DNA from 2 places in the Pectobacterium peruviense genome. Region 2 is predicted to be linked to the other one. Evidence: predicted binding sites of a transcription regulator. Region 2 holds the regulator's gene; the other holds the start of a gene.

What was found. Region 2 encodes CRP, which controls carbon source genes, mostly activating them, when cyclic AMP is high. Its sites were predicted from a motif close to ATGTGANNNNNNTCACAT; they were not measured.
Positions count from the first base shown of each region.
Region 1: DUT67_RS07125 (YfcZ/YiiS family protein) is a predicted target of CRP. The motif match lies at 1,764-1,781, and genes of this name have one in related genera.

Region 1 is NZ_CP161826.1:1,566,111-1,582,491, forward strand. Features, by position in the region: gene mqo (malate dehydrogenase (quinone)) at 1-81, shown strand, start outside; gene fadL (long-chain fatty acid transporter FadL) at 214-1,515, opposite strand; gene DUT67_RS07125 (YfcZ/YiiS family protein) at 1,897-2,193, shown strand; gene fadI (acetyl-CoA C-acyltransferase FadI) at 2,433-3,746, shown strand; gene fadJ (fatty acid oxidation complex subunit alpha FadJ) at 3,743-5,938, shown strand; gene DUT67_RS07140 (spore coat U domain-containing protein) at 5,931-6,941, opposite strand; gene DUT67_RS07145 (fimbria/pilus outer membrane usher protein) at 6,946-9,312, opposite strand; gene DUT67_RS07150 (molecular chaperone) at 9,371-10,144, opposite strand; gene DUT67_RS07155 (spore coat U domain-containing protein) at 10,179-10,715, opposite strand; gene DUT67_RS07160 (spore coat U domain-containing protein) at 10,893-11,441, opposite strand; gene sixA (phosphohistidine phosphatase SixA) at 12,396-12,878, shown strand; gene smrB (endonuclease SmrB) at 12,963-13,505, opposite strand; gene prmB (50S ribosomal protein L3 N(5)-glutamine methyltransferase) at 13,678-14,610, shown strand; gene aroC (chorismate synthase) at 14,698-15,783, shown strand; gene mepA (penicillin-insensitive murein endopeptidase) at 15,789-16,381, shown strand, end outside.
Region 2 is NZ_CP161826.1:464,293-480,673, forward strand. Features, by position in the region: gene DUT67_RS02070 (ABC transporter permease) at 1-701, shown strand, start outside; gene DUT67_RS02075 (ABC transporter ATP-binding protein) at 736-1,560, shown strand; gene DUT67_RS02080 (ABC transporter ATP-binding protein) at 1,605-2,381, shown strand; gene ppiA (peptidylprolyl isomerase A) at 2,658-3,227, shown strand; gene pelZ (pectate lyase PelZ) at 3,314-4,591, opposite strand; gene pelC (pectate lyase PelC) at 4,760-5,884, opposite strand; gene pelB (pectate lyase PelB) at 6,480-7,604, opposite strand; gene pelA (pectate lyase PelA) at 8,143-9,267, opposite strand; gene DUT67_RS02110 (aminodeoxychorismate synthase component II) at 9,949-10,524, shown strand; gene DUT67_RS02115 (aspartate aminotransferase family protein) at 10,644-11,870, shown strand; one part of gene DUT67_RS02120 (IS3 family transposase) at 12,025-12,376, shown strand; one part of gene DUT67_RS02120 (IS3 family transposase) at 12,376-13,280, shown strand; gene crp (cAMP-activated global transcriptional regulator CRP) at 13,304-13,936, opposite strand; gene DUT67_RS02130 (OsmC family protein) at 14,312-14,719, shown strand; gene DUT67_RS02135 (phosphoribulokinase) at 14,828-15,697, opposite strand; gene DUT67_RS02140 (YheU family protein) at 15,822-16,058, opposite strand; gene DUT67_RS02145 (hydrolase) at 16,060-16,381, opposite strand, start outside.

The DNA of each region.
Region 1 (16,381 bases), 1.1 Mb from region 2:
AATATTGATATGACCAATAAAATCCGTAGTTACACCAGCAGCACGCTGGGGCTGGATTATATTGAGGTTAAGCCTGAGTAATCGGTATTAACCGGAAAGAACGATGTAAGGCCGCGAAAGCGGCCTTTTTTGTTGCTTCGCCCTGGTAGAACAGTGCAATAAAAAAGCAGGTAAGTTGCCTTACCTGCTTTTATGTAGAAACCCGTAGGTTATTTAGAACGCATAGTTGAAGTTCACGCCGTACAGCCAGGCCTTACCTTTAGAGCTGAAGTTGTAACTTGGAGAACCTGCTCTATCAGAGATAGGTTCGCTGATATCAACTTGCTTACCATGCATATAAGACACGCCAACATCAACAGACGCGTCTTTATTGAAAGCGTAGGTAGTGCCTGCGCTCAACCAGAAACGGTCCTGATCGGGGATAGAGATAGAACGTCTATCAGCTGGTACCGGGCTATCATCAAACGCGATACCGCTACGGAACGTCCAGTTATCGTCATGATAGTAGGTGGTGCCGAGTGCGATACGGTAGGCATCACGGAAGCCTTCCTCTTTCTGGAACAGCGTGTTACCACTGTTACCTGTCGCTTTCAATTCCTGGAAATGGCTCCAACTGGTGTAGGTCAGGCTGTAGTGAACTGCCCATTTCGGCGCTACACGGTGGTAGGCAGACGCTTCCCACATTTCTGGCAGATTGAGTGTTAATTGACCTGGTACTGTTGCACCATTGAGGGCACCAGGTCCAGCGGACCGTTGGTTACTGTAATCGCCATTGAAATCGATATCGACTTTGGAACGATAGGTCAGGCCGACGCGATTATTTTCATCCACTTCATACAGAATGCCAGCGTTCCAGCCGTATCCCCATTCTTTACCTTCCAGACGAGCCATCTCTGAAGATGGACCAGCAACGGCACCCTGAGCGCCACCCGCACCGGCAGGAACATTAGCCAGTTCACCAGCGCGCCGAATAAACTTGGCATCGGCATAAACCGCGTTAACCCCTAAACCAAAACTGAAATGTTGATTCAGGCGATACGCAGCGCTCAGGTTCAGGTTTGACGTCAACAGGTCGGTTTCTCCGCCGATAGAACCTGCTGCATAGTTATCATTAAATTTAGTCGCCAGACCATAGTTAGTGGTGGCAGATGCGCCAACCGCCCACTGCTCATTCAGTGGCATGATGAAATGCAGGTTCGGCACCCAGGCGTGCGGTGCAATATTTTTGGCGCTGGTATCTTGTCCTGTCAGGGAATTTTTCCCCTGAACATCAATATCTGGATTGATATAGGTAACACCACCGGAGAACGATGGGCGGTCAAACATGGTCATGGTCGCCGGGTTACGGCTGCCAGAGGTCGCATTGTCGGCTACTGCACCTTCACCAGAAAACGCGCGTCCCAGACCAGATGATGAGTATTCATTAAGCTGGAAACCAGCCGCGGACACATTTGCTGAAAACAGGGCCACCGCAACAGCAATTGTGGATTGTTTGAACAGGTTTTTCTGGCTCATGACCAAAACCTCTTTATATGCTTGTTATTTAACTTTGTTACACGGAGTAACAAGGGACGCGCATTGTAGGGGGCGCACTCAGCCTGACAAATCAGACCAGTTGGCAAAGTATAAGTTGGGAATACGATAATGTTGCGTCGGTGTGTTCAAAATATTTCCAAAATGATGCAAAATTTAGATCTGCTTAACGTTTTGGTTAATTTGTGTGAGGAAATATTACTCAGCTTTCACTGCCCGATAACACCTTAATGTGACTGATATCACTAAAATTACCGGTTGGCATGAAGTGCTGGTACTGCTTTGGGGTGAGGGAGTAAAATGTAAGGAAGATAAAAATTTTTGAACTGGATCATATCTCCCGCGTTTTAAGAGGAAAGCATCATGACGAACGTAATCAACAAATGCAGTGCTGAAGAAACCGCAGCCTGCTGCTGTGTCGATGTCGGCACAATCATGGATAACACGGATTGCACCGCATCTTACAGCAAAGTGTTCGGCGATCGTTCTGACGCGGAAGCGACATTAGCGGCCCTGACGGAAAAAGCGCGAGCGGTAGAGTCTGAACCTTGCGAAATCACCAGCACGTTGGAAGACGTAGACGGCGGCGTTAAGCTGGACATTAATTTTACGTTCAGCTGTCAGGCTGAAACGATGATTTTCCAGCTCGGCCTGCGTTAATTTTTGTGTTAGCAGGAGCCCTTTCGCGGCTCCTGTTTATTGCTTCCTTTCCCTAGCGTATCGCCTGACCTCTTTTTTCTCTTCTCTTTTTGCCGTTTCTTCATCTTTGTTCGCCGCTACTGGCATGCTCTTCACACTTTTATGTTGCGTGGCTTTGCGTAATGTAACTATCTGGTTAACAATGAAATCAGGTCTGACCTGTTGTGCGCGTACTTTATTTTCGGTTAACAGGAGCGTTTATGAGCGAGGTATTACCTCTGATAACCCGCCGTGGCGATCGCATTGCGTTCGTGAGCGGATTACGCACCCCATTTGCCCGGCAGGCAACGGCCTATCATGGCGTACCTGCCATCGAATTAGGGAAGCTTGTCACCAGTGAGTTACTGGTTCGAACGGGTATCGATCCTGAGCTGATCGAGCTATTGGTGTTCGGGCAGGTGGTCCAAATGCCTGAAGCGCCGAATATCGCCAGAGAGATCGTGCTCGGCACGGGCATGAGCGTGCATACCGATGCGTATAGTGTTTCCCGCGCCTGTGCTACCAGCTTTCAGGCTGTCGCTAATGTGGCGGAAAGCATTATGGCGGGGACGGTGGAAGTCGGTATTGCCGGGGGCGCGGATTCCTCTTCGGTGCTACCGATTGGGGTCAGTAAAGCGCTGGCCAGAACGCTGGTGGATATGAATAAGGCTCGAACGTTGGGCCAGAAGTTGAAGCTGTTAAGCGGCCTGCGTCCAAAAGACTTGCTCCCGGTTGCGCCCGCCGTAGCGGAGTATTCCACCGGGCTGCGTATGGGCGATACCGCAGAACAGATGGCAAAAACTTACGGCATCACGCGTCAAGAACAGGATGAACTGGCACATCGTTCGCACAAACTGGCAGCACAGGCCTGGGAATCTGGCGTGCTGCGGGATGAAGTGATGACGGCTTACGTTCCTCCTTATGAGAAGGCACTGAGTGAAGATAACAACGTGCGTCATGACTCCGCCATAGAGCAGTATTCCCGCTTACGTCCGGCGTTCGATCGTCGGCACGGTACGGTAACGGCGGCGAATAGCACACCGCTAACGGATGGTGCGGCAGCAGTCTTGATGATGAGTGAATCCAAGGCCAAAAGTCTGGGACTTACGCCACTAGGCTATCTGCGCAGCTATGCATTCAGCGCCATCGGTGTGCAGCGAGATATGTTGCTGGGGCCGGCATATGCTTCTCCACTTGCGCTGGCAAGGGCCGGTGTGACGTTGGCTGATCTAACGTTAATTGACATGCACGAAGCCTTTGCCGCCCAGACGCTGGCAAATCTGAAGCTGTTTGCCAGCGATGAGTTTGCTCGGAATCAATTGGGCAGAAACGCTGCGCTGGGCGAGGTGGATCGTGCCAAATTCAACGTGCTGGGTGGCTCCATTGCCTATGGGCATCCTTTTGCCGCCACTGGCGCGAGGATGATTACTCAAACGCTGAATGAACTGCGCCGTCGCGGTGGCGGGCTGGGGTTAACCACCGCCTGCGCGGCGGGCGGGTTGGGCGCGGCGATGGTACTGGAGGTGACGCCATGAACGATCAACAGCCTTTCTCCGTTACAGCATCACCTACAACGGAAAGCCCGTCTGCATTTTCCCTCACAATCCGGCCGGACAACATCGGTGTGATCAGTATTGATGTCCCCGGCGAGAAGGTGAACACGCTAAAAAGTGAATTTGCAGAACAAATTCTCTCGGTCTTCGAGCTGGCGCGGCAGCATGCGACGCTCAGAGGGCTAATTTTTATTTCCGCCAAGCCTGATTCGTTTATCGCTGGGGCGGATATCACCATGTTGAACCAGTGCAGTAGCGCCGAGCAGGCCGAAAATCTGGCGAAGCAAGGGCAGGAAACGTTTGATCAGATTGCCGCGCTGCCTTTCCCCGTGGTGGCTGCGATTCACGGTGCCTGTTTGGGCGGTGGGTTGGAGCTGGCATTAGCCTGCGACTATCGCGTTTGCTCGCTGGATGATAAGACGGTGCTGGGGCTACCGGAAGTGCAGCTTGGCCTCCTTCCTGGTTCAGGAGGAACGCAGCGTTTGCCACGCTTGATTGGTCTGGATAGCGCGCTGGATCTCATTCTGACTGGTCGCCATCTCCGTGCGAGTCAGGCGCTGCGGCAAGGGCTGGTGGATGAGGCAGTTCCACACGATATCCTGCTCGATACGGCAGTCGAGATTCTCAAAAAAGGCAAAAGGAAGGTGGTGCCGTTGGGCTGGCGTTCGCGTCTGCTGAGTAGCCCAGGCATTCGCCATTTGCTTTTCAAAATGGTGAAACGCAAGACCCGCGCGAAAACACATGGCAACTATCCTGCCACTGAAAAGATCATTCAGGTGGTACGCCGAGGAATAGAGAAAGGCCGTGAGGACGGGTATCGGCAGGAGGCGCGAGCGTTCGGTAAGCTGGTGATGACGCCGGAATCTGCCGCACTACGCCACCTGTTCTTTGCCTCGAATGCGTTAAAGAAAACTTCCGGCGCATCCTCTGACGCGAAGCCGATCCATCGTGTTGGCATTCTCGGTGGCGGGTTGATGGGAGGGGGAATCGCCAGTGTCACTGCGACGCGCGGGCAGTTGCCCGTTCGTATTAAAGATATCAATGAGCAGGGCATTAACCATGCGTTGAAGTACAACTGGCAATTGCTGACCAAGCGTGTTCAGAGCAAACGAATGAAGCCGACGGAGCGCCAGCGCTTGATGACGTTGATTTCTGGCAGTACGGACTATCGTGGTTTTGAACATGCGGATATCGTCATTGAAGCGGTTTTTGAAGATCTGGCGCTGAAGCGGCAGATGGTGGCGGAGATTGAAGATCATGCCGCGCCGCACACTATTTTCGCGTCAAATACCTCCTCGTTGCCGATCCATCAGATCGCGGAGGGCGCGCGCCATCCCCAGCAGATTGTTGGTCTGCACTATTTTAGCCCGGTAGATAAAATGCCGTTGGTAGAGGTCATTCCCCATGCGCACACCAGCGCGGAGACGGTTGCGACGACGGTTTCCCTAGCGAGAAAGCAGGGGAAAATTGCGATCGTCGTGAGCGACAGCGCGGGTTTCTATGTGAATCGCATATTGGCGCCTTACATCAACGAAGCGGCTTACTGCCTGCTGGAAGGGGAGCCGATTGAATCGATTGACTCTGCGCTGGTGCGTTTTGGCTTCCCCGTTGGCCCGCTCGCGCTGCTGGATGAAGTCGGTATTGATGTCGCGACCAAAATTGTTCCGGTACTGAGTGAAGAACTCGGCGATCGCTTTACCTCCCCGCCAGCGTTTGATGCGATCCTGAAAGACGGGCGTAAAGGGCGCAAGAATGGCAAAGGATTCTACCGATACAATAAAACGCGCCGTTTCTGGCACACGGGGAAAGAAGTCGACAGCTCGGTTTATCCGCTGTTGGATGTGACGCCGAAGGCGCATCTCGATCCTGCATTAATCAGCCAGCGTGCCGTGATGATGATGTTGAATGAGGCGGCGCGTTGTCTGGATGAAGGCGTGATTCAATGCGCTCGTGACGGTGATATCGGCGCAGTATTTGGTATTGGCTTCCCACCTTTCCTCGGCGGCCCATTCCACTATATGGATCGTCTGGGGATGGAAACGGTAGTGAAGACGCTATTGGTACTGCAACAACAGTATGGCGATCGGTTCGCACCCTGCGAACGTTTGCTCACGATGCGGGAAGGCCAGCGGACGTTCTATCCGCCAGCCGATGAAGACAGTAGCACTAGTTGATCGTGACGTTAATCGTGACGGTATCTTTATATGCGCCCTCCGGTTTACTGGCCTGGCTGGCGTTAATGCGGGCGGTGTACGGGATACTCTGCGTAATCCCCGTTCCCGCTCCGCTATAATCGTTAGTCTCGGTCCAGGCGACGTTTCCGGTACGGTAGAGCTGGTATTGCAAGTAGTAAGACGTACTGTTAACGGTTGCCGTCATTCTGCGCCAGTTGGCATCGTCGGGATGGTTACTGACGAGTTTGACGGTATACGCACCCAATAGCGTACAGCGAACGCCAAGGCTATTATTGACCGCCGCGAAATCTGCAGGAAACGCCGCAACACCAAAGCTGATATTCGGCGCGCTGGTGATCTGGCAATCATTGGTGATGGTCATGGTGATATTGAGAGTTGAGGTCGTTGATCCTTCATCGTAAACGCAGAGGCCTAATGCACCCAGCGCACAAAGTCGGTAATCCCATTTGATGGTCACTGTGTCGGTGTAAGTCCCCGCGGAAATGTTGTTGCCTATACTGGTGCGGATATAGATCGGCATCGTGCCGTCAGTGGAGTTGAACAGGCCCAATATGTCCAGAAAGGTCGTCCGAGTCCACGTGTAGGTTGAGTTGATGTTATAGAGTGTACCGCAGCCAGAATCCATGCACAGGCTGTAGGGAACATAGTCTGTACTTGTCCCCCGGCGCATCCGCATGGTGGTGCCGCTGGGGTTGCTATCACTCTGTATTGTGGCGGTGATGGTATTGGTACTGGCTAAACTCAACACACTCCCCGTGCAGCGAAACCCACTTCCCGATGCCACGATCTGTGGCGTACCGTTAACGCCGACCACTGAAGAGCCATAAGGCCCCAACGGGGTATTACTGGGCGGCGTTGTACAGGCTGCATAGCTAAAAGGCGCGTAATACAACCCCATCAGCAGGAAGGCCAAATGTAGCCAACGGGCGGCCCGCCGATTGGTGGCGAAGAGTTGCTGGATCTGCGGTATCGGGGTCAGCATCGTTTTATCCTTTTGAGTCAGTCTGGCAGGTAAGCGGGCCGATGGTTGCCATCATGGTCTGTGATTCTGGCAGTGAGAACGCCACGCGGCAAAGCCGTCCATCTTCTTGTTTAAAGCGTAAGCGGTTAGAGGTTCCCAGATTGGCGAAGTAAGCAAGGCCATCGTAACCGCTTATCGTGGTGTCGCCGCTGGTTTCGTCTGTTATCCAGGTGCCAATGGTGAGCGGGTTACCATCCGTATTGCGCAATCGGATGTTGGCGGATCGCACGGCATGAACAGGGAATTTTACGACAGTGCCGCTGCCTTCTTTTACCGCCACGCGTGATTCCACCTGTGGGGTAGTGACATTGGCTGGCAGTTGTAACGTATCGATTTCCACTTTCGCGGGGTAATTGGACACGACCCACGGTACGAGTAAATGGCCGCGTTTATTGGTTTTCCCCACCAACTGATTTTCATATTTTACCGGTACGTCGGGGTATCCCTCGGTATCGACAACAATAAAGGCGTCGTTGATGCGGTTACTGGGGAAAAGTCCCCCGTTCATGTAGATCAGTGAACCGCTCAGTTCACCCCACTGTGTCGTACTCCCTTCATTGCCATAGGCTCCGCCAGCTAGCATGGCATAGGGGCCGCGCCAGTTCAGAGAGCCTTGATGATAAGGATTTTTGCCCGCACCGTATGCGGCGTTCCAGCCGAATCCGCCTTCTGTCGGCGCGGTACGGTTCACTCCGACACGCGGGGAGTAATCGCCATTGTTGTCGCGCTGAACACCGGCATTGACGTTGCCGTTGTTACCAAAAGGCATCACAAACTGGAGTTGGGCGCTGTAGCCGTTCTCCCCCAGCGCTTTGTTAAAGGCGAGGTAGATAGAACTGCCTTGCCAGATCTGTCGACTGAAAGAGAGATTCAGCAGCCGGGTTCGAGTTGAATCGTAGGCACGAATATCGAAATAACCCACGCCGAACGAACCATTGCCTTCACCGAAGATTTGGCTGCTGATCGTTGCCTGATTGCTTTCCCGACTGAGGCGGCCTTCCGTGAGCGCGGCCGTTAAATCGCGGTATTCTTCACTGCGTTTGGCATGTTGAACGCTCAGGCCGAATGCAGAGGTGTAGTAGGAGTAGCCTGCGGTGTATTGGTGTCCGGTGGTTTCTTTTTCGCTCTGACTGTAGGACGAACTCAGTGTTCCCCAGCGCCCTAGGGTAAAATCCGCCCCTGCGCCAAGCAGATACAAATCCTTCACGGCTTCGCCATGCGCCGACACCGTCAGCTTATTGGTCAACCCGTATCGATAGATGCCACTGACGGCCGGATCGTCAGTATAGGAATTATTCTGTATGGCATAGTCCTGACGTAAAACGCCAACGGACAGATCGAAATCGCTTAATCCCTCTCTCAGCAATACGTTGGAGACGTAAAAAGGGATCGTGGTGGAAATCTGCCGCCCCTGAGCGTCCGTAGTAATGACGGTCGCTTCCCCTGCACCGTTCAGATAAGGCGTATTCGTGAGAGTGAAAGGGCCTGCATTCAGGTTGGTGCTGTTCGCTTTATAGCCGTTGATAAACAGATCCAGCGTGCTGGGGACGGCGGCCGTGCCGGTATATTGCAACATCGGATAGGTCACAATGTCTGGGCGAAGGCCGAAATTGCGAGCGATGCGCAGGCCGCCCATACGCACTGAGTTGCTCCACGTCAGAGAGTTGCTAATCAGATCGCCAACCTGATAAGTGATCATGCGGTCGTTATCGTTGTAGCGCCAATAGGTATCGAAACGCCGATAGCCATCTTGCTGAGAAGTATTGCTACCCGAGGTAAAATAGTAGACGCCCGTATTGGATAAGGTTCCGTAGGGGCTAAAAAAGCGCTGCTCCATCCAACTGTTGAGTGAATCCGAATTGCCGCGGGGTGAGGTGTAATACAGGTTATAGTTGAACAATAAACCAGGACTGCTGCGGGCTGGGAAACGTGCCATGTCTTGCCCTCCGCCTTCAACGGATTGCTCGGGTAGCCAGGGCATGGGCACGGTGAGCTTTAGCTGCTGTATGGCCTGATCGTAATCGGCGGTAACCTCTGGCAGCGCGCTGACATTGACGAGCCCCGTGCTTTGGTCCGGTAGGCGGATGTGATTTGAACGCAGCGTTGCTGCATCCACATAATAGTTTCCTGCACGATAGGTGACAGGGACAACCGCGTTATCACTCTGCCCGTTAACAGAAAGCGTTAAATAGTAAACGGATTCACTGACCGAGGGCATGGCGCGGGGAGGGGCGGGAAGATCGGTATAGTCTTCCGCGAAAATCGTCGCAGAATACAGCAGCGCAAATGGGGCATACATGAGCAGGGGCAAGACACCTGCGTTGATCTTCATGCCTGACCTCACCATGACTGCACTGTCAATAAACACGCCTCTGTCGTTAACCGCTCCATCATTCGCGTTTAATCAATATGGGATCGGTGATGTCGATCAGGTGGGTGAAGAGCTGCATCGCCGCACCCGGTGTGGACACGCCTGCGGGCAGTGGCCAGCGCATCTCTTGCCCTGGTAACACATAGCCTAAAAAGCCGTTAGTTAACGTTGTCCGACTCCCTTTCCCACTTTGGTCGGCGGACCAATAGACGTTACTCAGGCGGGCATGTACTACGCCTCGGTTACGGACATAAAGATAGTTTTTCCCGCCAACTGCGCTGACTCGCCAACTGAGCACGGGCAGCGTTGGTTCGGTGTTGGTGCGTCGTTTATCGGGGCGAGTATGTGTCCAGACGCCTTGACCATCAAGGAACAAGGGCAGTAGATAACGCATCTGAAATTGCAGCCCCATCTGCGGGGTATCTTGTTGGTAGGGGGTGGAAATCTCATCAACGATGATGCGGTAAGCTTGCTCAGTATTAGCGGGGGCTGGGTTGACGCGAATCAGGCGTACCATATTGCGCTTACCTGGTTCCAGCGTCATGAACGGCGGTGTGGCAATCACGTTACTTTGTTCGGCATAACGATCCTGAAAGTCTATTTGCTTCCAGGACATGATGCGGATTTGTAAACCGACGGGCGCGGTACCTTTGTTTTCCAACCATAGCGCTGAACTGTTCTCATCTGATTCAATGACCTGATAAATCGGCCAAACGAGAATAGAACTGGCGGCAAAGCAAGATAAGCTGATACCACTTAACAAAAAGACCATTGCCCGAATAAAAAACGTTATTTTCCTTTTCATCCTGTATTTATCCCGTTTTATTTTAATAAGTCAGGCTGACGGTCACGTTATCGGTATAAATCCCCGCTGGAGGCAGAGGCGTGCCGCCAAAATAGCGGGCATAAACGGTGTAAGTCTGAGTAGTAGTCGGAAAAGAGACGATACTGAGCGCCAGACCTCCCGTTCCCCATACCTGCGTGCGGGCGGCATCGCGGTAAAGCTGGTAGGCCAACAGCCGCGTTCCTGCCGCATTTTTCAGATAACGCTGTGCACTGCTGCCGCCATTGGCACCGTAGTCCAGCTCAATGGTGGCGTTAATGCCAGGTGTGCAGGTGGCGATAATCGATCCGCCTCCGCTTGCGCTGGCAACATCCACGTTGGTCGCGGTGGCGCTGCGCGTCCCGAAATTAAGCGTACCCATATTGGGTTGACTGCTTGCCGTGCTGGTGCCAAACACACAGCCCTTTTGTATCGTTGCTGTGACATCGAATGTGCTGCTGACCGTGAGCGCCATCGTCACCGTAGGGACAAGGGTGCCAAACAGCATGAGTGATGAAATTAATGCTGACGGAGAACGCATCGCGATACCGATGGCTACTTAGCCTGAACCGCGGTATGGGACATATTCGGAGTCGCCTGCAGGGAGTAGGCAGTAAACACGGCACCGTGTATGAGATGTAGTGACATAACGACTCCTTTTCTTGTGGGTCAGCGACCCTAAAAAGGCCGACATGCGAGCATGCCAGCCTGTAAAAAATTACCATTCGATCGTTGCAGTGACAGTGTCGGTATAAGTGCCCGCTGTCGGTGATAGAACGGTTTGATCTGCTGGCAGGATACGTGCGTAAACCGGAACCAACTGCGGGTTGCCCGTTGCAGTAATGGCAATACCACTTCCACTATTGAGTGGTATCTCGGTGGTACGTGTTGAGTCACTGTATAGACGATAAGGTACGTTATAGGTCCCTGTACCCGGTGCGAGTCTGCGTAACGATGCGGTATCGTTCGCACCCGCGCCAATGCGCAATGTTGCCGGTGTGCCGACAGAGCAACTGACCGTAATCCCGTTGCCACCGGCGCCGGTGACCAGACCGTCAATGTTGGCCGTCAGATCGGAATGGGAGCCAAAACTGATTGTTCCCCATGTGGTTCCGGCTCCACCCCCATTGTTGACCGTGCAGGCGGCAGTAATAACCAGTGATACGGGGATCTGACCATTAATCGTCACGCTGCTGGCTGTGGGAGAAAGGCCGAATGTGGTGAATAGTGTAGCCAGAATAGGTAATGTTATACGTTTAGAATTCATAACGATTCCTTTATATGCATCTGTATGCATCTCACATATTTTCATCGAAAGTGTTTTCACGAAAGTGTATTGATTCTCGCGAAAACTGCTCGTTACGAGTGACTATTACAAAAGAAATCATAACAAGCCGTTTTAATCAGTACGGCTATTTATATGGCATGGATTAACCGTTCGGGAAAAGATAAAATGTTTATTCTCTTTCCTAATTACCGGAACCACTGACACAAAAATGTCGCACTGCTGAAATATATATCGCTACTACTTTCAGTACTTTCCGTATGGTGAAAATAATTCTATAAAGGAAACGTGGAGCTAATTTTCTCTTCCATGGTGATGAATAATTTCTAGCATATAAAAATAACAGAGAGACTCCCCGACCTTTATCCTGAATTGCACGAGCATCCATAAATAGAAGAGCAATCTATTTTTATTATATGACGTTATATTCCGTATAATTACCTTGTTTATATCAAGTGAAGAACAAAAAAAACGCTATTTAAGATAAAGATAGAAGCAGAGTGGTTGTTTAACAATATTGCAAAATTGATATGTGTTAAAAGAGTGTAAGTTATCGGTTTTTGTATTATTTGTGGTGTTTTATGCTGATTTTTTGTTTTTAATCTGATTTTTAGTTAAATAAATTGATTTTATTGTAATTGATTATAATGTCCATCTTGAGTTTGTGGATATCTCTTTCTAAGACGATGTGTTCGGTTGGATGTCTTTAAACCTTTTATTTATCATGTAATTACTGAAGATGAGTGGGGGATGGATGTGCTTCATACAGAAACCCGATGTCAGGCGAGTTTATCAGGGCGCTAAACTCAGGTAACCTACAGGGATAAAACAGGTTAGACCCTACATAATTCGAGTTGCAGGCGCAGGATAATGCATGCCTATGTAGCTTGGCTTATAGAAGATATATCATATATTTCATTAACATAGCGGTGTAATATGCAAGTGTTGATAATGCGTCATGGTGATGCGGTACTTGATGCAGCGAGTGATGCTGTCCGGCCATTAAGCGACGGTGGTCGTGATGAATCTCGTCAGATGGCGTGTTGGTTGAATGAGCAAAATATCGATATTGAGCGCGTTCTGGTGAGTCCTTATTTACGCGCCCAGCAAACGCTCGACGTGGTGAAAAAAGCGCTGCCTTTGCCGGAAGAAGCGGATTGCCTCAATGAACTGACGCCCGGCGGCGATGCTCAGCTTGTCAGCTATTATCTGCAAACGCTGGCGAGAGAAGGTGTTGGGGCGGTTCTGGTTGTTTCGCATCTGCCGCTGGTGGGCTATCTGGTTGCTGAATTATGCCTGAATGAAACGGCTCCAATGTTCGCCACCTCCGCTATCGCTTGTGTCAAGGTAGACATTGAATCCGGCAATGGGGTGCTGCACTGGCAAGTCAGCCCGGCACAACTGACGGCGAAACCCTGATTTCTCATTGAGAAACTCGATATTCATGCGGTATGAGGCGTGTAGCGTGCTGCACGCCTTGTCATGTTTGAAGTATGACGAAGATTACTCAAGCGAAGGCGCTTCCAGCGCAACCAGCACCAGCAGTGCTGCACTCCCACCAAATTCTTTCGGCGCCTGATGAAAAGCCAGGACGTCAGGGTGCTGTGCCAGCCAGAGCGGCGTTTGTTGCTTAAGAATATGTTTGCCGTGCCCGTGCATCACGCAGGTGCAGTAAACGTGCTCCCTGCGGCAGGCTGCCAGCAGCGCGCCCAACTCCTGTTTCGCTTGAAGCTGCGTCAGGCCGTGTAGATCCAGAAATAGCTCCGGTGAATAATCCCCACGTCGGAGTTTCTTCAATTCATAATGACTGGCGCCAGGGCGGACATAGCGCGTTGGACCTTCTGCATCCAACTGCGGCTGAAATTCATCGGAAAAATAAAAACTGGCATCGACCTGTTCTTGCAATGCCCGTTTTGCCGGCAATTCGCCTATTTTCCTGCGCAGCGGTTTGTGGGTATAGGTATCCTGACGCAACTTTTTTGTGCCAGTGATTGACGTGCGAAAAAGCTGCAATTCGTCGTCATTCAGCGAATATTTCTTACTCATCTTTCATTCATCTTGCGTCAACATTCGATCAGTTTACCTTGTCTCTCCGCTGTCGCTAAATAAAAGTCTGTATTGGGGCGCGTTCAGTCGGTTATATCTGCTGATTTGTCGCGGGCTTCATGGCAAACTAAGCGCCAATTTCCTAATTCAGAACTGTCTGCGGAGGACACCCTTGGACAAAATTTTCGTCGATGAGGCCGTCAGTGAACTTCATACCATTCAGGATATGTTGCGCTGGGCTGTCAGCCGGTTTAACGCAGCCAACGTCTATTACGGTCACGGAACGGATAATCCCTGGGATGAAGCTATACAGCTGGTATTGCCTAGCCTGTATCTGCCGCTCGATATTCCTGAAGATATGTACACGTCCCGTTTGATCACTAGCGAACGGCAGCGCATTGTTGAACGCGTGATCCGCCGCGTCAATGAACGTATCCCGGTCGCCTATCTGACCAACAAGGCTTGGTTCTGCGGCCTGGAATTCTATGTTGACGAACGCGTCCTGGTGCCGCGTTCTCCTATCGGTGAGTTGATCAATAACTACTTTGGTGAGCAATTGCCAAAAGCGCCAAACCTTATTCTGGATCTGTGCACGGGTAGCGGCTGTATTGCTATTGCCTGCGCTCAGGCGTTCCCAGAAGCGGAAGTCGATGCGGTGGATATCTCCAGCGATGCGCTGGCGGTGACCGAGCAAAATATTCAGCAGCACGAGCTGGAATACCGTGTGACGCCAATTCGCTCTGACCTGTTCCGCGATTTACCTGCGATTCGCTATGATCTGATTGTGACCAATCCACCGTATGTGGATGAAGAAGATATGTTCGATCTGCCGCAGGAATTCCGTTTCGAGCCTGAATTGGGGCTGGCGGCGGGCAACGACGGTCTGGATCTGGTTCGTCGTATTCTGGCCTGTGCGCCAGACTATCTTAGCGATGACGGCGTGCTGATTTGCGAAGTGGGTAACAGCATGGTGCACCTGATCGATCAATATCCAGAGATTCCGTTCACCTGGCTGGAGTTTGATAACGGCGGTGACGGCGTGTTTATGCTAACCCAATCACAGCTGATTGATTGCAAAGATCATTTTAGCGCTTACCGTGATTAAACGGTCATAACGATATTCATCAGCCTTACCGTTAGCGTCGTTGACCAGACGGTAAGGCAGAAATAGAACACATGCGAAGGAGTTGTGATGGCAGGCAACAGTATTGGGCAATTTTTCCGCGTCACTACATTTGGTGAATCCCACGGTATTGCTCTGGGATGTATTGTTGATGGCGTACCGCCGGGTATTCCACTGACGGAAGCGGATTTGCAACACGATTTGGATCGCCGCCGTCCGGGGACTTCCCGCTATACGACGCAGCGCCGTGAGCCCGATCAGGTCAAGATTCTGTCCGGCGTTTTTGAGGGCGTGACAACAGGGACCAGTATTGGTCTGTTGATTGAAAACACCGATCAGCGTTCTCAGGATTACGGTGCGATTAAAGACGTCTTTCGCCCCGGCCACGCCGATTACACTTATGAGCAAAAATACGGCCAGCGTGACTACCGTGGCGGCGGCCGCTCTTCGGCGCGCGAAACCGCAATGCGAGTTGCTGCCGGTGCTATTGCGAAGAAATACCTGCAACAGCAACACGGTGTGAAGGTTCGTGGCTATCTGTCACAGATTGGCGATGTCACCTGCGAGCTGAAAGATTGGGAACAGGTTGAGCAAAACCCGTTCTTTTGCCCCGATATCGACAAGCTGGACGCATTGGATGAACTGATGCGAGCGCTGAAAAAAGAGGGCGACTCCATTGGCGCGAAGGTTAGCGTCGTGGCGGAATCGGTGCCTGTCGGGTTAGGCGAACCGGTCTTTGACCGTTTGGATGCCGACTTGGCACACGCGCTGATGAGCATCAACGCGGTGAAAGGCGTTGAAATCGGCGATGGGTTTGCGGTTGTCACCAAACGTGGCAGCGAAAACCGTGACGAAATTACCCCGGAAGGCTTCCAGAGCAATCATGCTGGTGGCATTTTGGGGGGAATCAGCAGCGGCCAGAACATTGTCGCGCATCTGGCGTTGAAACCGACCTCCAGCATTATGGTGCCGGGGAAAACGATCAATCGTCAGGGTGAAGCAACGGAAATGGTCACGCGCGGGCGTCACGATCCGTGTGTGGGTATTCGTGCGGTGCCGATTGCCGAAGCGATGATGGCGATTGTGTTAATGGATCACCTGCTGCGCCAACGCGCACAGTGTGGGGATGTGAACAGTCAGGTTCCTCGCTGGTAAAAATAATGAAACAAGGGTTAATCGGGGTTCTCGCGCTGGCACTAAGCGCACCTCTGTTGTCGAACGCCGCATGGGCGAAAACGCCCTGGCAGGAGATCGCGCATCCGGTCGCAGGTACGGCGCAGTCAATTGGTAGTTTTTCCAATGGCTGTATCATCGGTGCTCAACCGCTGCCGTTGCAGTCTCTGGATTATCAGGTGATGCGCGTCGATCAGCGCCGTTATTTCGGTCACCCCGATCTTCTGGCGTTTATTCACCGCCTGAGCAACGAGGTGAAGCGCACGACGTCAGGCAATGTGCTGGTGGGGGATATGGGAATGCCTGTCGGCGGACGTTTCAGCAGCGGCCACGCCAGTCACCAATCCGGGCTGGATGTGGACATCTGGCTGCAATTACCCCGACAGCGCTGGAGTGAGCAACAGTTGCTGAAACCACAGCCTATCGATTTGGTTAATGCCAGCGGGCTTAACGTCAACTCGCGCGTTTGGCGACCGGAAGTCACTACCCTGATCAAGACCGCCGCACTGGACAGCGAAGTGACGCGCATCTTCGTCAATCCGGCGATTAAAAAACAGCTGTGTGCCGAAGCGGGTCACGA
Region 2 (16,381 bases):
ATTTGTCCAACGCGCTACAGGCACCGGGTGCGGCACATTACTTTGGCACCGATGAGTTTGGGCGCGATGTATTTAGTCGTCTGGTCTACGGCTCGCGCATCACGCTGTATATCGTTGCGCTGGTGTCGGTCACCGTTGGACCGATCGGGCTGGCGCTGGGTGTGATTTCTGGGTATTACGGCGGTATCGTCGATACTATCCTGATGCGTATCACCGATATTTTCATCTCTTTCCCCAGCCTGGTATTGGCGCTGGCGTTCGTTGCGGCACTCGGTCCTGGTCTGGATCATGTGGTGATCGCGATTACGTTGACGGCCTGGCCACCGATTGCGCGTCTGGCAAGGGCGGAAACGCTGTCGCTGCGTCACGCGGATTTTGTTTCTGCCGTGAAGCTCCAAGGGGCATCGTCTGTCCGCATCCTGCTGCATCACATTGTGCCGCTGTGTCTGCCGTCGGTGATTATTCGTATCACTATGAATATGGCGGGCATTATTCTGACAGCGGCGGGTCTGGGCTTTCTGGGGTTGGGGGCACAGCCGCCCGATCCTGAATGGGGCGCGATGATCTCTGCGGGTCGTCGTTACATGATGGAGTGCTGGTGGTTAGTAACTATTCCGGGGCTGGCGATTTTGATTAACAGCCTAGCATTCAACTTCCTTGGAGACGGCCTACGTGACATCCTCGATCCCAGAACTGAATAAGTTTTCTCAACGTGCGCCGGGAAGCTCGCCCCTGATGGAAGTGGAAAATCTGCGGGTAGGCTTCGTGAACCGTGGTGTTGTGACGGATGCCGTGCGCGGTGTCTCCTTCACGCTGGGCTGTGAAAAGTTGGCAATTGTCGGCGAATCTGGCTCCGGTAAATCGACGGTCGGCCGTGCGCTGTTGCAACTGCATCCGCACAGTGCGCGGATTACGGCGGACAAACTGCGCTTCGGTGATACCGATCTGCTGAAAGCGGATGAGGCGCGGATGCGTCAGATTCGCGGCAAACGCATATCCATGATTATGCAGGACCCCAAATATTCGCTGAACCCGGTGGTTTGCGTTGGCGATCAGATTGCCGAAGCCTATCTGGCACACCATAAGGTGTCGCACCGTGAGGCGAAGGAAAAGGTCATGGCGATGCTGGACGTGGTGCGGATTCGTCAGCCAGAGCGTGTCTACAAGTTGTATCCCCATGAGATCTCGGGCGGGCAGGGGCAGCGCATCATGATTGCAATGATGCTAATTACCGAACCCGAAATCGTGATTGCCGATGAACCTACCTCCGCACTGGATGTGTCCGTGCGCTTGCAGGTGTTGGCGATGTTGGACGATCTGGTGAGTGAGCGCGGTCTGGGGCTGATTTTTATCAGTCACGATATCAATCTGGTGCGCAGCTTCTGCGATCGGGTGCTGGTGATGTATGCCGGGCGCGTCGTGGAGTCGATTGCTGCCGCCGATCTGGACAACGCACAGCATCCGTACACGCGTGGGTTGCTGAATTCGCTGCCGGATATCGACCACCGACGTCCGCGTTTGCCGGTGATGAATCGCGATCCAGCCTGGATCAATGGATAAAGGGGATAATCATGGCAACTGAAGCAATGGGTCAGCGTAAGCCGATGATCGAAGTGAATAACCTGAATCTCTCTTTTGGTCAGGGCAGTACGAAGAATCAGGTGTTGTACGATGTGAATCTTACCGTCAACGATGGCGATATCTTTGGTCTGGTAGGGGAGTCGGGTTCCGGCAAAACCACGGTGCTGAAGTGTCTGGCAGGGCTATTTAATCACTGGGAAGGCACGCTGCTGATTGATGGGAAGAAGCTGGCGCACCGGATCGATCAGGCGCGCTGCCGTCGGGTACAGATGGTGTTTCAGGATCCGTACGGATCGCTGCACCCTCGTCATACTGTGGAGTCGATTCTGGAGGAACCGCTGTCGATCCACCGCTTTGACGATCGTGACGATCGCATCGATACCTTGCTGGAGAAAGTCGGGCTGGGAACCAATTTCCGTCGCCGTTATCCGCATCAGCTATCGGGTGGACAGCGCCAGCGTGTGGCGATTGCCCGAGCGTTGATTCTGGAGCCGAGAGTGTTGCTGCTGGATGAGCCAACGTCGGCGCTGGATGTGTCGGTGCAGGCGGAAATTCTCAATCTACTGACGGAGTTGCAGCAGCAGGAAAAGCTGACTTACCTGATGGTGACGCATGATTTGGGCGTGATTTCCCACCTATGCCATAAAGTCGCGGTGATGCAGTACGGTAAGATACTGGAAACGCTAGAAACCGACGACCTGACCAGCGATGTGCCGAAGGATGCTTATACCTCGATGCTGGTGGAGGCCAGTCGTCAGTACAGTCGCGATCTGGCGGTGCGCTCGGAGCGTATGGGCTGAGTTTGCTGAGCGGTGATAATGGGTAGATCGTAAAGACGCGGCAAGTACGTCCCTGGAGCGGACGTTTTACTCTTCTATCCCATTCCCCGTTCTCGTTCCGTACGGTCTGAGGGCCGAGCAATCGGCCCTTTTTTTATCTTTCACGCAGGTTTTCGATCACAGTTGGTTACGAACAGACTTTTATACGTAAAAAAAGGTAAATGGGTGGCGTTGAAGAGTGCGGATACTTACAATCATTACGCTTTCTGTAGTTGGCCTCTTCAAAAAGGAATTCTCATGTTCAAACGTACTCTGGTTGCTGCGGCAGCCCTTATTTCACTGACGGCATTTTCTCCAGCCTTTGCGGCTTCCGGCACCACTCATGTGCTGTTGACGACGTCCGCAGGCAATATCGAACTGTCTTTAGATAACCAAAAGGCACCGGTTTCGGTAAAAAATTTCGTCGAGTACGTTAACAACGGTTTTTATAACGGGACGACATTTCACCGTGTGATCCCTGGCTTTATGGTGCAGGGTGGCGGCTTTTCTGGCGAAATGAACCAGAAAGCGCCGAATGCGCCGATCAAGAATGAAGCCGATAACGGTTTGCGTAACCAGCGCGGCACGATTGCCATGGCGCGTACGTCTGACAAAGACAGTGCGACCAGCCAGTTCTTTATCAACATAGCGGACAACGCTTTCCTCGACCACGGGCAGCGTGATTTTGGTTACGCTGTGTTCGGTAAAGTGGTTAAGGGCATGGAAATCGTAGATAAGATCTCGCAGGTACCAACGAAAAACGTCGGGCCTTATCAGAACGTACCGACTGCGCCGATTGTGATTCAATCCGCGAAGGTGTTGCCTTGATTGGTGAGATAGAGAAGTAAGACACTGAGAATATGAAAAAGGCCACGAGAGTGGCCTTTTGCGATCTTAACGTTTCAGCTAGCACGTTACTCCAGCGCTTTTGCCATCTGTTGTAGCCAGGCGTCCACGCCGGTACTGGGTACGTTCAGTTGACGGTAGGTTGCCGTTGCAACGGGGTAGCCGCCAACGTCTTCCTGGCTGTTCACGAAGCCACCTTTCCGCTGTTTGACGTTATCCACGATACGCTTATCGACGGCATCACGATCTTTGGGGCGTGCGCCTGCGCTTTGCAGTACCTGATTGGTGACGGCGCTGGCCGCTGATGCCGTTAAGCCCGCTGGCCAAATAGGGGACACCTTGAGTAACGTAATCCCAGTGCCTGACGTTTGCGGAGCAGCGCTGCCTTTGGCATCGTAGGCGAGGTTATCCGACATCCAGACATCGCCGGAGCTGTTGCTCCCTACCAGCCCTAAACCCGCTTTGGTATTTGCGCCGTAGTGCATCACGTTACCCGCAACGGAAACACGCGGGCTGGCAGGCATGGTTTTCCCTTCCCATTCTCCTTTTACACCACCAACGCGAACGCCCCAGATGCCGGGATTGTAGATCAGATTATTGACCATGACGCCTGTTGAACCCGCCTTGAACCAGGCGTTGCGTTCGTTGTTGTGGGCATACAGGCTGCCCACGATCGATACGTCAGTCACGTTATCGTGAACCAGCGTCCCCATCGAGTGAATGCCTTTAGTGTGAGCCGAGTCGTATAAGCCTTCAGCAACGATATTATTTGAAAGCGTGATGCGGTGTGCGGTGCCCTGCGGCCCGTCGTAGCGTGGGCCGGAGATAGACAGGTTCTCATCTGTCCCCCAGGCGAAACTGGAGTGGTCGATCACCACGTTATAGGCATCTTTGCCGTTGATTGAAACATCGCGTTCAAAGCCGCTTTTTTTACCCGTACCGGCATCGCCGATGCGAAAACGAATATGCTGCATGAGAACATCATGCGTGCTAATCCCCATCCCGCCGCGAATGATCGTGATACCGGGAGAGGGAGCAGTTTGGCCAGCGATAGTGACAAATGGCTCAGCTAATCGAAGGTCACTTTTATTCAGGTCGATGATGCCACCAACCTCGAAAACGATAATGCGTGGCCCTTTGGTGGCCAGTGCTTCTCTGAGTGAACCGGCTCCGGAAGAAGCCAGCGTTGTGACGCGAATAATGCGTCCACCGCTGCCTGCCACGGTATCCGTTCCGAATCCTTTCAACTCTGGTGCCGCTGGCGTGGCGGCGCTAGCCATCGGTATGCCGACACTGAATACTGTGCAGGTGCTGAACAGTGCGGCGAACAGAAGAGAACGTTTCATTTCATTTCCTTGAATATTAACGATAAAAATGAGCGAGCCCTTAGGGCTCGCTCAAGTATGGCCCGAACGATAAATCGACGGGCGTTAAGCTCGCTTGCAGGCTCCTGCTAGCACAGGACAATGAGGGTAGGAGCCTGAAGTCCGCTTAGTACACTTTACACTTCGTGATTAGTTGCAATTTGCTGCTGTTAGCACGGCCAGGTTTTTGTTCACACCAGCATAGTTTGCCAGTTTGTCCTTCACGCACTGTGGTGAAACCGGAGAGTAGCTGTAAGGGAGTGAAGCGAACGTGCCGGTGCTTTTCCAGTCTTCAGCATTCACGTAGGCCTTGGTGTCTTTATCCCAAGTGATATTGTATTTAGCGAAGTCGGCCGGGCTCATGACGTTGTTATTACGCAGTTCCCAGGTACCGAAGTTGGAACCGTCGTAACGTGAGGTCACTGGGTTTTTCGCATTCTCGAACCAGTTACGTTCGATCAGCGCAATCCCTTTCTGGCGTACGTTCAGGCCAGAACTAGTGATGCCGGTATACAGGTTGTTGTAAGCGTGAACCTGACCGCCACGTTGCAGTGGGAGACGCGCGTTAACGTCGTCGTAAATATTGTGATGGTAAGTCAGATCGCGGCCCGTATCGCTGCTGCTGAAGCCGCTCAGCCCCACCTTTTTGATGCCGTGAATGTAGTTGTACGACACCGTCACGTTGGTAGAGGCTTTCTTGATATCAATCGCAGATTCAAAGGTGGTGTCACCGTCTTTTGTTCCTGCGCATTCAAAGTTTTTCGCGAAGATTTCGTTGTGGTCAATCCAGACGTTCGGCGTGTTATCGATACGAATGGCATCACCGTCCTGCGCGCCGCCCGGCATGTAACCAAAGCGCATATTACGGATGATGACATCGGATGATTTTGTCAGCCAGATCCCGAAGTTAGCGGAAGATCCGTTGGTACCGATGATGGTAACCCCTTTGGTAAACTCTTTGATTTCCACACCGCGAGCATCTTTACTCCACTGGCCGCAGATATTGTTCTCGGCAGCTTTGATCAGCGCGTCTTCATTACCGTTATAGGTGATGATGAGTGGGTAAGCCCCACCTTTGACTTTCTTACCTTTAGAATCCAGCTTCGCCTCTTCGATAATATCAATGATATCTTGCATAGAGCGCGCCGTTTTGTTCACTGCACCAGCAACGTTACCACCATCAGTGGTGGCATAACCTCCCGTATTTGCCGCCATTGTCGGTTGAGCCGCAAGTAATAACAGCCCAGCGGCTGTAGAAGGCAGTAGGTATTTCATTAGGGTACTCTCCTTGGAATAGAATTTTTTGGGTATTAATGTTCCACATCACCCAGATTATATTGTTTTGGTGTTTCAATAAAAATGAAATCTAGGTTTATTGAAACCCAGATTAAGTGTTATCATAAAAATAAAATAATTCAATATTTAGATATTAAATATATCGACTGAATAACGCAGGGGAATGCTGATGATTAATAAGTCTCTATTTTAAATGATGATATTTTTTTCATTTTTTATAAAATAGATGCATTCAGAGTTTTTATGAAAAATAAAATTATATTTCGTTTTGTTATTCTACGTTGGGAGAGTTTTGATAAAGGTGATAAATGTGAGCGCCATCAAGAAATAAGTAAAATTCTTCATTGAGATGACCATGTCAAAAAATAATTGACGCCGATCAAATTATTAATTAATCCCGTGTTGTGAATTATTTTTGATTACATCAATAACAAAGATAATTAACTTATAAAATAATTAGCATGATATTTAATTTATTCCCTCTTTATTGGGATGCATACTCATGTTCATTTGTCGGTCCTCATAAAAAATAAGCGAGCTCTAAGAGCTCGCTCAAGGGTAAATCAGACCGCGTTTATTTGCAGTTAGCTGCTGTCAGTACCGCCAGGTTTTTACCCACGCCAGCATAGTTTGCCAGTTTATCCTTCACACACTGCGCCGAAACCGGAGAGTATTTGTAAGAAATGGAAGGGAACTTGCCGGTGCTTTTCCAATCATCAGCATTGACGTGAGGCGTAGAAGGGCGACCCCAGGTGATGTTGTATTTGGAGAAGTCCGCTGGTTTTGTGATGTTGTTGTTACGCAACTCCCAAGTACCGAAGTTGGAGCTGTCGTTACGTGCCGTCACTGGGTTGAGCGCATTTTCGAACCAGTTGCTTTCGATCAGCGCAATCCCTTTCTGGCGGACGTTAAAGCCGGAGCCAGTGATGCCGTCATACAGGTTGTTGTAGGCGTGAACCAGACCACCACGCTGCAGCGGCAGACGTGAGTTAACATCGCTGTAAATATTGTGATGGTAAGTCAGGTTACGTCCCGTATCCGTATTGCTTGCGCCGCTCAGGCCGACTTTCTTGATGCCATGAATGTAGTTATATGACACCGTGACGTTGGTTGACCCTTTTTTGATATCGACGGCCGATTCAAAAGTCGTGTCATTGTCTGGTGTGCCTTTACACTCAAAGTTCTTGGCAAAGATCTCGTTGTGGTCAATCCAGACGTTTGGAGAGTTATCAACACGAATGGCATCGCCGTCTTGCGCACCGCCTGGCATATAGCCGAAGCGCATATTACGTACTACGACGTCAGAGGAGTTCACGATCCAGACACCGAAGTTGGCGGATGAACCATTGGTACCTTGGATGGTAATGCCTTTGGTGAACTCTTTGATTTGTACGCCGCGAGCGTCCTTACTCCATTGGCCGCAAATATTCTTTTCAGCCGCTTTGATTAATGAATCTTCATTACCGTTATAGGTGATGATGAGCGGGTAAGCACCGCCTTTGACTTTCTTGCCTTTTGAGTCCACTTTCGCAGCTTCAATAATATCCACAATTTCTTGCAGAGAACGTGCGGTTTTCTTCACAGCGCCGGAAACTTCTCCACCATCTGTGGTGGCATAGCCGCCCGTATTTGCTGCCATCGCTGGCTGAGCCGCGAGTAATAACAATCCAGTGGCTGCCGTAGGCAATAGGTATTTCATTATGACTGTCTCCTTGGAATAGAATTTCATGGGCATTTATCGCTCCATATGCCCGACACACATTTTTCAACAAAAATGAATCATCAATTTTGATGAAAAACCAAGGGGAGTGTGGTCAAAAAATAAGTTCAATTCAAGGGTGAAATGTTAAATGTATTACAGCGGAAACATTTTGTAATACTGATGATTGGATGATTTGGATTTTATAGGAAACGATATTCTTTTAAAATAATTGAAAATCAGTAGGTTATTATTTAAATGGATGATTGATTTATTCTGGTTTCTTTATCTATATGATTTTACATCGCTACTTTTATGATGTTGAGCGCTGAGACTAACGTAAATAATTCATCTTAAGTCAAAATATAATATCACAGGCGCATTCAGTTTTGTTTTTGTATGGGTTAATTTTACATTGAATTTTAGTTTGTTAAGAAATAATTATTATTCATCTCCATGTGCCGTAAAAAATGAGCGAGCCCAAAGAACTCGCTCAGGAAGAACCCGGCGCAGAGTGAATACGCCGGGATTAATGCATTTATTTACAGTTGGCTGCTGTCAGTACTGCCTGGTTTTTACCTACGCCAGCATAGTTCGCCAGTTTATCCTTCACGCACTGTGCGGAAACAGGGGAGTAGCTATACGGGACGGCAGGGAATTTGCCGGTGCTCTTCCAGTCATCCGCATTGATGTGCGGTGTGGATGGTTTACCCCAGGTGATGTTGTATTTAGCAAAATCAGACGGGCTGGTAATGTTGTTGTTACGCAGTTCCCAGGTACCGAAGTTGGAATCGTCATTACGTGCGGTCACAGGGTTGAGGGCATTTTCGAACCAGTTGCTTTCGATCAGCGCGATCCCTTTCTGACGGACGTTAAAGCCTGAACTTTTGATGCCGTCATACAGGTTGTTATAAGCATGCACCTGACCACCACGTTGCAGTGGCAGACGTGAGTTAACATCGCTGTAAATATTGTGATGGTAAGTCAGGTTGCGACCCGTATCCGTGTTGCTTGAACCGCTCAAACCGACCTTTTTCACGCCATGAATATAGTTGTACGACACGGTGACGTTGGTTGAGGCTTTCTTGATATCGACAGCCGATTCAAAAGTGGTGTCGTTGTCTGGTGTACCAGCGCATTCGAAGTTCTTGGCGAAGATCTCATTGTGGTCGATCCAGACGTTCGGTGAGTTATCAATACGGATAGCGTCACCATCTTTTGCGCCACCCGGCATATAACCGAAGCGCATGTTACGTACGACAACATTGGAAGAGTTAACCACCCAGATGCCGAAGTTAGCGGAAGACCCATTAGTACCGAGGATAGTGATCCCTTTGGTGAACTCTTTGATTTCTACACCACGCGGATCTTTGCTCCATTGGCCACAGATGTTAGCTTCAGCCGCTTTGATTAGTGCATCTTCATTACCGTTATAGGTAATGACGAGCGGGTAGGCTCCACCTTTGACTGCTTTACCACTTGAATCCTTTTTCGCTGCCTCAATGATATCGACGATCTCTTGCAGAGAGCGTGCGGTTTTTTTCACAGCGCCGGAAACATCGCCGCCGTCAGTGGTGGCATAACCCCCCGTATTTGCCGCCATTGTCGGTTGGGCAGCAAGCAGCAACAGCCCAGCGGCTGCAGAAGGCAGTAGGTATTTCATTGTGTACTCTCCTTGACATAGAATTTTTTGGGTATTTATCACTACACACCCTGTGTAATAAAATGGCTGTTTCAACAAAAATGAAATTAAGGTTTGTCTATAAAGCCGAGCTAAGTGTTAACAGAAAAAATAAACAAAACAAGATGGGGCGTTAAATATATTAATTAAATAACAGAGGACAGCTGAGAGGATTTGTGTTTATTGCTTTTAAATAGAAACTAATTTCCACTTAAAGTCATTTAAATCAATGTCTTGTGTTTTTTATTTAAACTTTGTTCTTTATTTTTCATCCGTCTCATTTCTAGGGTTTTATTCGCTTATTAGCAATTGTGATCGTCGTCAAAAGTTAAAGATAAATATTGGTTAGAAAGATAAATCCCATGAACTAACCTGCCTAATCTAAAAACTCTAATTAATTCATGATGGTTTTTTGTTTATTATTTTTTTTGTTAAAAATGATTTCAGAAAAATAGTTTTCTATAGAGATAAATAATAAATATTACCTATTAATAAAAGTGCTTTTTGTATAAATAAATCATTTGTGATCGTCATAATTATTATTGCGCTAACTTATTGCGTAGGGATGGCACGTCTTTTGTCTTTGCTGGCGACAAGGGCTGGGTACCTGATGTGAATTTCATGTATGTTAGTACCGCTTTCCCGACTAACTGTGCAATGACTATGCTACTGATTATTGATAACTACGACTCCTTTACCTACAACCTTTACCAATACTTTTGTGAGCTTGGCGCAGAGGTCGTGGTGAAGCGTAATGATGAACTGACGCTACGTGAGATTGAGCAGCTTGCGCCTGAGCGATTGGTCATTTCACCGGGTCCCTGTACGCCGGATGAAGCGGGCATTTCACTGGCTGCTATTCGTCACTTTGCCGATAAATTGCCTATTCTGGGTGTGTGTCTTGGTCATCAGGCGATGGGGCAGGCGTTCGGCGCGCGTGTGGTGCGGGCACGGCAGGTGATGCACGGTAAAACCTCGGCAATTGCGCACAGCGATGCGGGGGTTTTCACCGGGTTGGCTCAGCCTTTGACGGTCACCCGCTATCATTCACTCATTATTGATTCCACTTCGCTACCTGATTGCTTTGAGGTCACGGCCTGGAGCGAATATGAAGGGCAGCGTGATGAGATTATGGGGATACGCCATCGCTCCTTACCGCTAGAAGGGGTGCAGTTTCACCCCGAGAGTATTCTTAGTCAGCAAGGGCATCAGCTTCTGGATAATTTCCTTAAAATTTAACTATATAGAGAGTTATTCTTTTCAATAGCCGATTTAAGATTGCCTGTGATTGATTTTTTATGCATATTTATTGACTATATTTTCATTTCGACATGATGGGCAGCAGAGTGAGGCAGCAAATGGCAGCAGAGCAGAAAGCAGTGACACGGGATACTCACGATAAAGTGATTTTGCCGGTTTATGCACCCGCGAAGTTTGTACCAGTGAAAGGTAAAGGGAGCCGCGTCTGGGATCAGGACGGTCGTGAATATATCGATTTCTCCGGTGGTATCGCCGTCACGGCGCTCGGTCACTGCCATCCTGCGCTGGTTAACGCATTGCAGCAGCAGGGCGAAAAACTGTGGCACACCAGCAATATTTTCACCAATGAGCCTGCGCTACGCCTTGCCAGCAAATTGATTGATGCCACTTTTGCTGACCGCGTGTTCTTTGTTAACTCCGGTGCAGAGGCAAACGAGGCCGCATTTAAGCTGGCGCGCCACTATGCGGTTAAACGCCATAGTCCATATAAAACCAAGATCATCGCCTTCTACAATGCGTTCCATGGCCGTACGCTGTTCACCGTTTCAGTTGGCGGACAGCCTAAATATGCCGATGGCTTCGGACCTAAGCCTGCGGATATTGTGCACGTTCCGTTCAACGATCTGGCGGCTGTTAAAGCGGTGATGGACGATCATACCTGTGCGGTCGTGCTGGAGCCGATTCAGGGCGAAGGCGGTATTACACCCGCGACGCCTGAGTTTTTACAGGGCGTTCGTGATTTGTGCGATCAACATAAAGCGCTGCTGGTGTTTGATGAAGTGCAGAGCGGGATGGGGCGTACCGGTAAATTATTCAGCTATATGCACTATGGTATTACGCCGGATATCCTGACAACGGCTAAAGCGTTGGGCGGTGGTTTCCCTATTAGTGCGATGCTGACGACGGAAGAGATCGCATCAGTCATGACCGTTGGGGTACACGGTACCACCTATGGCGGCAATCCTCTGGCCTGTGCGGTGGCGGAAGCCGCGCTGGATGTCATCAACACGCCAGAAGTATTGTCTGGTGTCGCGGATCGTCACGATCGTTTTATCAGTGAACTTGATAAAATCAACCAGCAGTATGGTGTATTTGATCAGGTTCGCGGTATGGGGCTTTTGCTGGGGGCTGAGCTGAAACCTCAATGGCATGGCCGTGCGGGCGAGTTCTTGGCTGCTGCAACGGCTCAGGGGCTGATGGTGTTGATGGCAGGGCCGAACGTGATCCGCTTTGTACCGTCTTTGATCATTGATGAAGATGATATCGCGCAGGGGATGGATAAATTCGCCAAAGCCGTCGCTCAAGTGGTTAACGCAGCACACTGATTACGCTCTCAACATCGCTTGCGACTTCCCGTTAGGTGGCGAGCAGGAAGCTCGGCATAAAAAAAGCGTGAGGCCGAGGCTTCACGCTTTTTTATTGGTAGTGATCCGTCCTGAATAGCGTTGACACGTCCCTGACTTAAATACGGAGAACGTGATGATGACTGAGTTCAAACGTACCCAACGTGATTATCCTCTATCCTTTAAAATAGCCGTCGTTGAACAGGTCGAAAAAGGCGAGATGACCTATAAACAGGCCCAGCAGCGATATGGCATTCAGGGGCGCTCCACCGTTCTTGTCTGGCTGCGTAAATATGGCCAGCTTGACTGGAGTCCCGGACTTCCTGACCTGATGAAAAGGAAACTGCTTGTGGCTCAGACAAATACCCCACTTACACCCGAGCAAAGAATCAAAGAACTTGAAGAGCAGCTTAAGCTGGCGAATCAGAAAGCTGAGTTTTTTGAATCTGTTATCAACGTCCTGAAAAATGATTACGGGGTAAGTGTCGTAAAAAAGCGGCCCGGCAAGTCCTTGCGCAGAGTCAGGCCCCAAAAGTCACCGTGACACGCGCATGCCAGCTCCTGGGGCACAGCAGACAGGCATGGTACCAGCATAATGCAAGGTGCAATAAACGACATGAACACAATAGTCAGGTTCTTGATTTTATTGCCCGAGTTCGGTGCCGTCAGCCACGTATAGGCACACGCAAACTCCACTCTCTGTTGAACCGTCAGGCAGGTGAAACACTCAATATCGGGCGTGACCGCCTGTTTAGCCTACTGGGTAAACACCGGCTTCTGGTACCCGTAAAGCGGGCATACCACAAAACGACCAACAGCCATCATCGTTTTTACCGGCATCCGAACTTGCTGAAGTCTGGCCCCGAACAGGTTACTGTCCTTCAGCCGGAGCAAGTCTGGGTCGCCGATATTACTTATCTACCAGTACGCAGTGGCACGGTCTATCTGAGTTTGGTCACGGATGCCTGTTCCAGAAAAATCATGGGTTACCATGTAGGGGATAATCTGCAAACTGAAAATGTGGTAAAAGCCTTCAAACGTGCGTTACGACAAAGAAAAACAAAAGGGCCGTTGATACACCACTCTGACAGAGGGCTACAATACTGTTCAGCGCTTTACCAGTCGGTACATGAGAGAAATGGGATAACCTGTTCAATGACAGATGGTTATGACTGCTATCAGAATGCGCTGGCTGAACGGATAAACGGCATCCTGAAAAATGAGTTTTTACTCTCTCGCCCAGCTAATCTGGCACAAGCGAGGAAAATGGTAAAAGAATCTGTGGCGATTTATAACCATGAGCGGCCACATCAGGCCCTGAAATACAAAACGCCCGATGAGGTTCATCAGGCGTTTTACAGGCAGAAAACTGTCAACCCATATCAGGACTAGTCATAGGGTACCGCGACAAGGGTTTAGCGAGTGCCGTAAACGACGATCGTTTTACCGTGCGCAGAGATCAGATTCTGGTCTTCTAACATTTTCAGAATGCGGCCCACGGTTTCACGCGAGCAGCCAACGATTTGCCCAATTTCCTGACGGGTAATTTTAATTTGCATGCCATCTGGATGCGTCATGGCATCAGGTTGTTTGGCCAGGTTGAGTAAGGTTTGGGCGATACGGCCGGTCACATCAAGGAAGGCGAGATTGCCGACTTTTTCTGAAGTAACCTGAAGTCTGTTTGCCATTTGCGCAGACAAGCGCATGAGGATATCCGGGTTAACCTGAATGAGCTGGCGGAATTTTTTATAGGAAATTTCAGCCACTTCACAGGCGGTTTTTGCCCGAACCCAGGCACTGCGTTCCTGACCTTCTTCAAACAGGCCGAGCTCACCAATAAAATCGCCCTGATTGAGGTAGGAAAGAATCATTTCCTTGCCTTCTTCATCTTTGATTAGCACTGCTACAGAGCCTTTCACGATGTAGTAAAGCGTTTCTGCTTTTTCACCTTGGTGAATCAGCGTGCTCTTCGATGGATACTTGTGAATATGACAATGGGAAAGGAACCATTCGAGAGTTGGGTCTGTCTGCGGTTTGCCGAGAACCATTCGCTATCATCCTCTGTTGTAATTCACTGCGCAAATTACAGGGGTCAGAGTTCCCTGTACGGCGTGTTTAACTGCTAAAAAAAATAAAATTCAGTCTAGGCAGAATGACGTCAGGGAATATACTGGAACCACTGTACCCTTGGTTTTTCGGTTGCTGCTTTGCCGCACCGTAAACGTGGCTGGGTATTTCTGGCTACGTCATCATCTTCTTCGTTTCTGGGTTTGTCCAGAAAAGGTCTATTCTATTTTCGTTTTAACACAGCTTTAAGGATGTGTCTTGTGTTGTCTCGCTTCAGCATGACAAAGCTCTGATTAACGCTGGTTTTTGTACAGTAACGGTATAAATTTTCAAAAAATTTTTAGTGGAGAGGCATCATGCAGGCTCGGGTAAAATGGGTTGAAGGCTTAACGTTTTTGGGCGAATCCTCATCGGGACATCAGGTATTGATGGACGGTAATTCTGGCGATAAAGCGCCCAGTCCGATGGAAATGGTGTTGATGTCCGTAGGGGGATGCAGCGCAATTGATGTGGTATCGATTCTGCAAAAGGGCCGTAATGATGTGGCGGATTGTGAGGTGAAATTAACCTCAGAGCGTCGGTCTGAAGCACCGCGCTTATTTACCCATATCAATCTGCATTTTATTGTGACGGGGAAAGGGCTGACCGATAAAGCCGTCGAACGTGCCGTCGAGCTGTCAGCGGAAAAATACTGTTCTGTGGCATTGATGCTGGGTAAAGCCGTTGAGGTGACACACAGTCACGAAATTAGAGTACTGCCATAATTCCTTTCTCTGAGCACTAATTCTGGTTACTTAAGCCCATTATTAGGGGAAACACAGGGGGGCCCGTAGAGAGGCCTCACCCTGTGGTCTCCGCGTGTATCTCGATGCTTATTCTATCGTTTTCCCTTCGATTAACCGCTGCACCAGCGGTGCCATGATTAATTCCATTGCCAGCCCCATTTTCCCGCCGGGAACGACCAACGTGTTGATGTGGGAGATAAACGAGCCCTGCAACATGGCGAGCAGATAGGGATAATCAATATTATCCAATCCCTGAAAGTGGATGACGACGAAGCTTTCATCCAGTGAGGGGATCGACTTGGCAGCAAACGGGTTGGAGGTATCCACGGTGGGTACGCGCTGGAAGTTGATATGGGTGCGAGAGAACTGCGGCGTGATATAGGTGATGTAGTCTTCCATGGAGCGGACAACGGAATCCATGACCGCTTCACGCGAGTGGCCGCGCTCATTGACGTCACGGATCAGCTTTTGTATCCACTCCAGGTTGACGATCGGCACCACACCGACGAGCAAATCGACATGCTGTGCCACATCATTTTGTTCGGTGACTACGCCGCCGTGCAGTCCTTCATAGAATAGGATGTCGGTAGGTTCTGGCATCGGTTCCCACGGTGTGAACGTCCCAGGAACCTGGTTATAGGGAATCGCTTCATCATAGGTATGAAGGTATTTACGCGTCTGACCACACCCATGTAGGCCATATTCAATAAACGACTGTTCCAGCAGGCTGAAATCATTCGCTTCTGGGCCGAAGTAGCTGATGTGGCGTCCTAAATCACGCGCTTTGCGGATTGCCATATCCATTTCCGGGCGGGTATAGCGGTGAAAGCTGTCACCTTCCAACTGGGCTGCGCGTAGGTCGAACTGTTGGAATATCTTACGGAAGGCCAGACTGGTGGTCGTGGTTCCCGCTCCGCTGGAGCCCGTAACCGCAATAATCGGATGTTGATGTGACATAAGGCGCGTGACTCCGTGATCTCGATGCCCGCATAGACTGAAAGCCTGCGCGCATTCTCAAAAATGACGTAATTGTTCCCATTGTTAGCATGTTTGACGCGTTCTTTCACGTCTTTCGCCATGCTCAATAAGGGGCATGTCCACCGGCATTGAGCTGACCGCGCGGCATAATGTTTAGCGTTTCATGTAACTCAGACCACACCAAAACGACTTCGCCGGATTGGAGCTGACTGCGGATATCTTCGACTTTCTGCGCCAGCGAGCGCTCCTGTTCGCCGTAATCGGTGCCTTCGCGCAGCACGAAAGATTCGATGATGTTATCCAGCGTTTCTGGATCGAGCTGTTGCCAGGGAATTATCACGCTATGTTTCCTGAGTAAAAATTGTTTCTGAATAAAAAGAACCGGTGGCGTGGTCCAAAAATGGACTAAGCCAATTGGGAATGCGCTGTTCCAGCCACATTTCCGGTTTCAGCAATGTTCCACCGACGAAGCCGACATGCCCACCGTGTTCCGTTAGCTGATACTCAATATTAGACGGTAACTGCGACAGATCGGGAATGACCTCGGACGTCATGAAAGGATCGTCCTTCGCGTGGATGATCAGCAGCGGTTTACGAATCTGAGGCAACAACGGCAGGGCGCTACAGCGTTTGTAATAGTCGGCCGCGTCGCGGAAACCGTGG